DNA from 2 places in the Enterobacter sp. WI-ESBL-E8 genome. Region 1 is predicted to be linked to the other one. Evidence: predicted binding sites of a transcription regulator. Region 1 holds the regulator's gene; the other holds the start of a gene.
The links. The regulator CRP, encoded in region 1, controls carbon source genes, mostly activating them, when cyclic AMP is high. The targets are predictions, from matches to a motif close to ATGTGANNNNNNTCACAT.

Region 1 (4,770 bases):
GACCATGCCGCCAAAGGCAATCAGGCAGCCAATGAGGGTATCAATCAGCCTGGCGACAATAAACTGTTCACCATTGAGCGTGAGCAGCTGCAGGGTATACACCGCCGTCACCGTAAAGCCCACCATCGCCCAGCCGTAGTTTTTGCGGATAATCAGGTAGCTCACCAGCGTAATCGCTAACATCCCTGCCAGGGTATAACCTTCCGGCACGTGGAAGTGCAGCGTCACGCCCGCAATAATCAGCCCCGCCATCGTTCCGCCGGCCCGGTGCAGAATACGCACCCGCGTGGCGCCGTAGCCGTTCTGGGTGACAAACAGCACGGTCATTAAGATCCAGTAGGGTTTCGGCAGATGCAGCGCCATGCCCATCAGGCTGGCGGTACTGAGCATTACGCTGATCCTGGCGGCGTTACGCAGGGCGGATGATTTAAGAGAAAGATAGCTTCTGAGCGCGGGCAGTAGCGGCAGCCGCTTTTGCTTATCCGCCATCAGATCGCGGGGATAAAGCGGGCGCTGCGTGCGCAGCACGCGGGCGATGCGGCTGAAGTGCCAGGCGGCAAACTGGCCAACCGGGTTATCCGGATGCTGGCGTGCGATTTTCTCCAGCGCGCCGAGCTGTTTTTCCATGTTAAAGCGCGTGGGGTAGCGGTGGTAGAGAATATCGTCAGCCAGGACCCGCAGACGTGCCGATACGGTCTGCGCGTTCCAGCGGATCACCGCTTCGGCGTGGCTGCGCTCGACCAGCTTTTGTACCTCCTGCGGATGGTGAAGGCTAACGGAGATATGTTCCTGCAGATCGAGCCCGACCTGGAAGGTGCGCAGCAGCCGTTTGTATTCGTGGTTCTTGTTGGCGGCGAGCATGTGCAGCTGCTGATAGCACTGGCTTATCAAATCCACCACCTTTTGCTGGCGCGTCAGCAGAGGCGGCAAGGATTTTTCCGGATCGGTATGCTGGGTGAGCAGGGTATATTTGGCTTCGCAGTAATCCGCCAGCTGCACATAGAGCAGGCTCAGGGATTCGCGCAGCGGCTGTTCGCGCCACAGCCAGAACCAGAACCAGTTGAACAGCCCGTACCACAGCGTCCCCAGAGCGTAGATCAGCAGCGGCTCCCACACCGGCATATTCCCGGCGAGGCTCAGCGTGAAAATGGCCGCAATCAGCGAGGCGGGAAGCAGGCGGGCGTGCAGCGAGCTGATTTCGGCGGTGACGCCGAGGGTCATGGCCAGCACGGTCAGGATCAGCGGCAGCGGGATGTCCCGGGCAAGCAGAAGCTGTACGGCGAGGCTGCAGCCCGCAAACAGGCAGCCGCCAATAGTCAGACGTTTGAAAAAGCGCTTATGCGGCGTGTCCAGACCGGCGATGTTGCAGCAGGCGGGCACGAGAGAAAACAGCAGACCTTGCTGAAGATGTCCGAGGATCAAGCCCACGGCCACAGGAAGACACAACACCAGCGTTTGTCGCAGTGCGTAGTTAACTTCGGGGTGATAGATCAGCCTGCGCCACATGGGGAGTAGAGACAAAAACGGCGTGACACCCTGCGGTGACACGCCGTTTAAGCGGAATTAACGCGTTCCGTAGACCACGATGGTTTTACCGTGGGCGGAGATCAGGTTTTGATCTTCCAGCATTTTCAGGATACGGCCCACTGTCTCACGGGAACAACCGACGATCTGACCAATTTCCTGACGGGTAATTTTAATTTGCATGCCGTCCGGGTGGGTCATTGCGTCTGGCTGTTTCGCCAGGTTCAGCAGCGTTTGTGCAATACGGCCAGTTACGTCCAGGAAGGCGAGGTTACCCACTTTCTCAGAGGTGACCTGCAGACGGCGCGCCATCTGGGAAGAAAGACGCATCAGGATGTCAGGGTTAACCTGAATCAGCTGACGGAACTTCTTGTAAGAAATTTCAGCCACTTCACATGCTGTCTTTGCACGAACCCAGGCGCTACGTTCCTGGCCCTCTTCAAACAGGCCCAGTTCACCGATGAAATCGCCCTGGTTCAGATAAGAAAGGATCATCTCTTTCCCTTCTTCATCTTTGATCAGCACTGCCACCGAGCCTTTAACGATGTAATACAACGTTTCCGCTTTTTCACCCTGGTGAATCAGCGTGCTCTTCGATGGGTACTTATGAATGTGGCAATGAGACAAGAACCATTCGAGAGTCGGGTCTGTTTGCGGTTTGCCAAGCACCATGCGCTGTTATCCTCTGTTATAAGCTGTCACCAGAGTCATCAGATGCATCCGGACTCTGGGGTTGCAATCGAATTCTTACCCATACCCTGGGAAGTCGGCTACCGTAACGTTTCGCAGCCAGTAAAGTTTGATGTCCTCTGCATACACGTGTAACGTCAATGTATTACTGTAGCATCCTGAGTGTTTTAGCATAGCTTTCGCCGCGTGTCTCCTGGTGTCTCGCTTCAGCATGATGCAGGTCGCCTTCCATTGCGAGAAATGTAACGCACGCGTAATCTGTCACCAAAAATGCAACGTTGGAGTTCAAAAATATGCAAGCGCGCGTGAAGTGGGTTGAAGGTTTAACGTTCCTGGGCGAGTCCGCGTCAGGACACCAGATTTTGATGGATGGTAACTCCGGCGATAAAGCGCCAAGCCCAATGGAAATGGTGCTGATGGCGGCAGGCGGATGCAGCGCGATTGACGTGGTGTCGATTCTGCAAAAAGGCCGTCATGACGTGACGGATTGCGAGGTCAAACTCACCTCAGAGCGCCGGGAAGAGGCACCACGCCTGTTCACCCACATTAATCTTCACTTTGTTGTCACCGGTAAAGCGCTGAAAGACGCGGCGGTCTCACGCGCGGTGGACCTGTCTGCGGAGAAGTACTGCTCTGTGGCGTTAATGCTGGAGAAAGCGGTAAAAATTACCCATTCGTATGAAGTGATCGAGGCTTAATCTTTTGGCGGGTGGCGCTGCGCTTACCCGCCCTACGGATTGTAGGCCCGGTAAGCGCAGCGCCACCGGGCAAAAATGATTATGCGATCTGCTTCCCTTCCATCAGCCGCTCCACCAGCGGCGTCATGATAAGCTCCATTGCCAGTCCCATTTTTCCGCCCGGCACCACCAATGTATTCATGTGCGAAATAAACGAGCCCTGCAGCATCGCCAGCAGCCAGGGGTAATCGATGCCTTCAAGATTGCGGAAATGGATCACCACAAAGCTCTCATCCAGAGAAGGGATCGTTTTGGCGGCAAACGGGTTGGAGGTGTCCACCGTCGGCACGCGCTGGAAGTTAATGTGCGTGCGGGAGAATTGCGGCGTTAAGTAATTGATGTAGTCTTCCATTGAGCGAACGACGGAATCCATCACCGCCTCGCGCGAGTGGCCGCGCTCGCTCATGTCACGCGTCAGCTTCTGGATCCACTCCAGGTTAACGATAGGAACCACCCCGACCAGCAGATCCACGTGGCGCGCCACGTCGTGCTGGGGCGTGACCACGCCGCCGTGTAACCCTTCGTAGAACAGCACGTCGGTGGGTTCCGGCAGCGGCTGCCAGGGGGTAAAGGTGCCCGGTACCTGGTTCCAGGGCACGGCTTCGTCGTAAGTGTGCAGATACTTACGGGACTGCCCTGTGCCGCTCAGGCCATATTCGTGGAAGGTTTGCTCCAGCAGGCCGAAGTCATTGGCTTCCGGGCCGAAGTAGCTGATGTGTTTACCCAGATCGCGCGCCTTACGGATGGCCATGTCCATCTCAGGGCGCGTGTAGCGGTGAAAGCTGTCGCCTTCGACCTCCGCCGCACGGAGATTCAGCTGGGCGAAAATCTTGCGAAAGGCGAGGCTGGTGGTGGTGGTTCCCGCACCACTCGACCCCGTAACGGCAATAACCGGATGTCTGGCAGACATAGCAACTCCCTGACTGAAATGGGTGGAAGATCAGCCGTGAAACGCGTTGCGGGGCATGATATTGACCGTCTCATGCAGTTCTGACCACACCAGCACCACGTCGCCGCTTTTCAGCTGGCGCTTTACATCGTTGACCTTTTGCTCAAGCGAGCGTTCTTGTTCACCATAATCGGTGCCTTCGCGTAATACAAAGCTTTCAATCAGATTATCGAGCGTTTCGGGAGCCAGATCCTGCCAGGGAATAATCATTTTGCACCGTCCAGATAAGGGGTTAGCCAGTCAGGAATACGCGTCTCAAGCCACATTTTCGGGCGGCGCAGCGTGCCGCCGATAAACCCAACGTGGCCACCGTGCTCCGTCAGCTGATAGTGAACGTTGTCGGGCAGGAATTCCTGAGCGGGGATCGAGTGATGATCCATAAAAGGGTCATCTTTGGCATGAATGATAAGCGTCGGCTGCGTGATCTTGCTGAGCAGCGGCATGGCGCTGCACTGACGATAGTAGTCAATCGCATCGGCGAAGCCGTGGATTTTCGCGGTGATCAGATCGTCGAACTCTCGAATACGGCGCACCTTTTTCAGCTGGCGCAGGCTCACCGGAAGGGTATCAGGATAGGCCTTCAGTTTACGCGCCGCGTTGGCTTTCAGCAGGTTGAGCAGGTAGCGCTGATAGACGCGGGAAAAGCCTTTCTCCATGTGGTAGCTGCACTGCTCCAGCATAAACGGCGCGGAGACAATCACCGCGGCATCCAGCGGTACGCTTTCGCCCTCTTTCGCCAGCAGGCAGGCTAGCATATTTCCGCCCAGCGAGTAGCCCACGGCAGCGGTGGGCACGGTGCCAAAGTTTTCCCGCAGCCAGTGTAAAAACCACGTTCCGTCTTCGGTTTCACCCGAGTGATAGATGCGTTTC
Region 2 (4,770 bases), 2.4 Mb from region 1:
TGGCGCTTCTCACCACGCAGCTCCTGGCACCCGGTGCCGGCTCGCTCTATGAGGTCCATCTGAGCGGCACCCTCAGCGCGGCGGATTATGCCCTGCTGGTTGCCATGGGCCTGCTGGCGGGTCTCTGCGGTCCGCTGCTGATGTGGCTGATGGCATTCAGTCATTCTTTATTTTTGCGCCTTAAACTTTCGCCGCCGTGGCAGTTGGCGCTGGGCGGTTTGATCGTCGGGCTGCTGTCCCTCCTCACGCCAAAGGTATGGGGGAATGGCTACAGCGTGGTTCAGGCTTTTCTGCTCGCCCCGCCGCTGCTGACGGTGATTGCCGGGGTGTTTGTCTGTAAACTGCTGGCGGTGCTGGCAAGCAGCGGCTCGGGCGCGCCGGGCGGGGTGTTTACGCCCACGCTGTTTGTCGGCATGGCGACGGGGATGCTGTTTGCACAACTTTTCGCGCTGTGGTTACCGGGGTCTGAAACGGCGATTTTGCTGGGTCTGGCGGGGATGGCAACGCTGCTCGCCGCGACCACGCATGCGCCTATTATGTCGGCGCTGATGGTCTGTGAAATGACCGGGCAGTATTTTTTACTGCCCGGCTTGCTGGTCGCCTGCGTGGTGGCGTCCGTGCTGTCGCGGACGTTACGCCACGACTCGGTCTACGGTCAACACGCCACCGAGGGAAGAGAGATCGATGTACTGCGCTAGCTCGCGCTGCTCGGCGCGAGGCAGATAAGGCAGTTCTCCCACCAGCGGCCCCGGCAGCTTGGTGCTCAGCACGTCGATGATCTCGGCATAGTGCGCCAGGCCCGGGTTGATGCGGTTTGCCACCCAGCCAATCAGCGGCAGGCCGTCATTGGCAATCGCCTGCGCCGTCAGCAGCGCATGGTTGATGCACCCTTCCTGGATTCCCACGACCATCACCACCGGAAGCTGTTCCTGCACCACCCATTCAGACAGCGGGCGCAGGTCATTCATCAGGCTGCGCCAGCCGCCCGTGCCTTCAACCACCACGTGATCGACCTTCTCGCTCAGGTTCGCCAGGCCGTCGGACAGCAGCGGGTAATTAATCAGGCCGCTGTGCGCCACGCTGCTCTCGTCTTCGCTTAACGCAATGGGGTTGACCGCGTGATAAGGCAATTCCAGCGACGAGACGCTTTGCAGCACCAGGGCGTCTTTATTACGCAATCCCTCTGGCGTCTCTTTACTCCCTTTTGCGACCGGTTTGTACCCTGCCACGCGTTTACCGCTTGCTGCAAGAGCCTGCAGCAATGCGCGGGATACAACGGTCTTGCCGACAGAGGTATCTGTACCAGTAACAAAGAAACGCTTAAGCATGACTCACTCCACCTCTTGGGTATGCTTCGAAAATATAAACCAGGTAAATAATTCAGTGGTGGAAGTCTACGGGATGCGTGCGCTACCCGGCTTGAGATAGCGCAATTTTTCTTACATCTGCGGAAAAGAGTTAACCCTGTAACAGGCGGATCAGCAGCGAGCCGTTATACATGGCGTCTTTGACCAGCGCCGCGCCGGCCATCGTGCCCTGGTTGGAAAACTGGGTGCTTTCTACCGCAATATTTTTGCTGTAGGCGGGCAGCGACTGCTGGTGAATGCAGGCCGAGATCGCCGGGAACAGGATCTCCGCCGCCTGGCTGAGCGGCGAGCCAATGAGGATTTTTTGCGGGTTAAAGAGGTTTACCATAATCGCCAGAATGCGGCCAACGTTATTCCCCACGCCGGTAATAATGTCCTTCGCCAGCAGATCGCCCTGGCGCGCGGCGGCGCAGAGTGAATCTACCGTTAGGGGTTGGCCGTGCAGCGACGAACTCATGGACTGGCCGAGCCGCACCTGCGCCAGTTCCAGCACGCTCTCCACGCTGGCAATGGTCTCCAGACAGCCGTGGTTCCCGCAGTAGCAGCGCTTGCCGTACGGGTCGACCTGGGTATGCCCAATTTCCACCAGGCTGCTGCTTCCGGCGTGGAGAAGACGTCCGTCGGTGATCACGCCCGCCCCGACGTTATGGTCGATGACCACCTGAATCACATCCCGCGCGCCGCGGGAGGCGCCGAACAGCGCCTCCGCCATGGTCCAGGCGCTGATGTCATGCTGAATATAGACCGGCACGCCGGTGTGGTTTTTCAGTACTTCGCCCAGCGGCATCTCTTTGACGTCTTCATAAAACGGCATGCGGTGAACAATGCCATTTTCGGTATCAATAATGCCCGGCATGGTGATGGCAATCGCGGTTAAGCGCTCAAGCCGCTGCTGGTGGCGAATAAAGAAGTGATCGATGTGCGTGACAATCGCATCGAGAAGCGGTTCTTCCGCGTTGAGGGGCAGTTCAAGCCGGTCTTCCACCACCAGCTTGCTGCTCAGATCGCGCAGCGCGAGGAAGATCTCCCCCCGGCTGATGCGCAGCGACAGGTAGTGCCACGCTTCCGTCTCGACCACCAGCCCCACGGCCGGACGGCCGCGGCTGCCCGGCTCCTGAATTTCCGTTTCCTGAACCAGGTGCGCTTCCAGCATTTCGCGGACAATCTTGGTGATACTGGCGGGTGCCAGCTGTGCCAGGCGCGAAAGATCGATACGCGAAACCGGACCAAGCTGATCAATCAGGCGATACACCGCGCCAGCGTTGGTCTGCTTAATCTGATCGATATGCCCTGGCTGACTATCAGCAACCACCTCGTACTCCCTTATTTTCGAGCTTCGAAATAAACTGTGGGCTATGGTGAAGCACTTGCATGGCTGTCGTCAAATATTTACTTAGCCATGTGATTTACCGCACATTTTCGCTCACTTTTCCCTGGAAATATCACCCTAAAGAGGCGGTGATGAGCTGCTGTTTGAAGCGCTGCGCGGCATGGCTCTGTTCACGATGTTTTGACCAGACCAGCCACATCTCTGAAACGGCGTCCTCTTCGGCGATGGTCACCCAGCGCATTTCGCGCAATTGTACCCTTTTAAAGGAGGCCGGGAGAATAGACACCCCCAGCCCGGCGGCGACCAGGCCAATAATGGTCATCGCTTCCCCGACTTCCTGGGTAATGACCGGCGCAAGGTCGTAGCGGCGCATCAGCCCCAGAATATCGTCGTACAGCCCCGTCCCGACCTGCGGGTCAAAAAAGACGAACGGCTCTTTTGCCAGCTCTGCCAGCGACACCGACGGACGCGACGCCAGCGGATGATCGCGCGGGATCATGGCCATCAGCGGCTCGCGCAGAATGACCTGCCACGCCAGCGTATCCGGCAGTTGGGTATTACGCATCAGCCCCAGATCCAGCGAACCTTCGTTCAGAGGCGCGATCTGCTCGCGGGTATTGATTTCGCGCGTCTGAATGTGAACATCCGGGAAATGGCGACGAAATGACGAAAGGGTCTCCGAGACGGCGCTGATAAACGGCGCGGACGAGGTAAACCCGATTCGCAGCTCTCCCGCTTCCCCGAGATACAGCCGTTCTGCCCGGGCGGCGGCATCCTCGACCATGCTAAGGATTTGTCGGCTGTCGACGAGAAACTGCTTTCCCGCCGCCGTCAGGCTCACGCTGCGGTTGGTGCGGGCCAGAAGACGCGCCCCGACCTGCTGTTCCAGGATCTGAATCTGCTGGCTTAACGGTGGCTGAGAGATGTTCAGCCGTGCCGCCGCGCGGCCAAAATGCAGCTCTTCGGCGACGGCGACAAAGTAGCGGAGATGACGCAGCTCGATATTCATATTTTTAAAGTATCATTTGAGATTATTAATATATTAGACAGAATATTTACATTTTCCTACCCTGAAGAGGTGGTCATACCCGTCACCAGAAATCACGGGGATGTTTAAGCAAGGAAACTGTGTGAGTCGTACAACTTCCATTGATATCGATCCGGCCAGCGACATCAATGATTTACCCGCCGCATCGCAGCCGGTTCAGTTTATTAAACGTGGTACCCCCCAATTTATGCGCGTCACGCTGGCGCTTTTTTCCGCCGGTCTGGCGACCTTCGCCCTGCTCTATTGCGTTCAGCCGATCCTGCCCGTGCTTTCGCACGAGTTTGGCGTATCGCCTGCCAGCAGCAGCATTTCACTCTCAATTTCTACCGGTATGCTGGCGGTTGGCCTGCTCTTTACCGGGCCGCTTTCCGACGCCATTGGCCGCAAGCAGGTGATGGTGACGGCCCTGATGCTGGCCTCGGTCTGTACGCTACTCTCGACCATGATGACCAGCTGGCACGGCATTCTGGTGATGCGCGCGCTGATTGGGCTATCGCTCAGCGGCGTGGCGGCGGTCGGGATGACCTACCTCAGCGAGGAGATCCACCCGAGCTTTGTTGCCTTCTCGATGGGGCTTTACATCAGCGGGAACTCGATCGGCGGGATGAGCGGACGCCTGCTGAGCGGGGTGTTCACGGACTTCTTTAACTGGCGTATTGCGCTGGCCGCGATCGGGTGTTTTGCGCTGGCATCAGCCCTGATGTTCTGGAAAATTCTGCCGGAGTCGCGTCATTTCCGTCCTACCTCCCTGCGCCCGAAAACGCTGTTTATCAACTTCCGCCTGCACTGGCGCGACAAGGGGCTGCCGCGCCTGTTCCTGGCAGGCTTCCTGCTGATGGGCTCTTTCGTTACGCTGTTTAACTATATTGGCTATCGCCTGATGCTCTCTCCGTGGCACCTGAGCCAGGCGGTGGTCGGCCTGCTTTCCGTGGCGTACCTGACCGGCACCTGGAGCTCGCCGAAGGCCGGGGCGATGACCGCACGCTATGGGCGCGGCCCGGTCATGCTGTTCTTCACGGCGATGA

Region 2: mlc (sugar metabolism global transcriptional regulator Mlc) is a predicted target of CRP. The motif match lies at 2,767-2,784, and genes of this name have one in related genera.

The regions. Positions count from the first base shown of each region.
Region 1 is NZ_JBRWXJ010000001.1:4,596,305-4,601,074, reverse strand. Features, by position in the region: gene ACWHWP_RS22010 (YccS/YhfK family putative transporter) at 1-1,506, opposite strand, end outside; gene crp (cAMP-activated global transcriptional regulator CRP) at 1,564-2,196, opposite strand; gene ACWHWP_RS22000 (OsmC family protein) at 2,508-2,912, shown strand; gene ACWHWP_RS21995 (phosphoribulokinase) at 2,992-3,861, opposite strand; gene ACWHWP_RS21990 (YheU family protein) at 3,892-4,110, opposite strand; gene ACWHWP_RS21985 (hydrolase) at 4,107-4,770, opposite strand, start outside.
Region 2 is NZ_JBRWXJ010000001.1:2,198,470-2,203,239, reverse strand. Features, by position in the region: gene clcB (voltage-gated ClC-type chloride channel ClcB) at 1-698, shown strand, start outside; gene bioD (dethiobiotin synthase) at 633-1,328, opposite strand; gene mlc (sugar metabolism global transcriptional regulator Mlc) at 1,459-2,679, opposite strand; gene ACWHWP_RS10610 (LysR family transcriptional regulator) at 2,810-3,706, opposite strand; gene ACWHWP_RS10605 (MFS transporter) at 3,828-4,770, shown strand, end outside.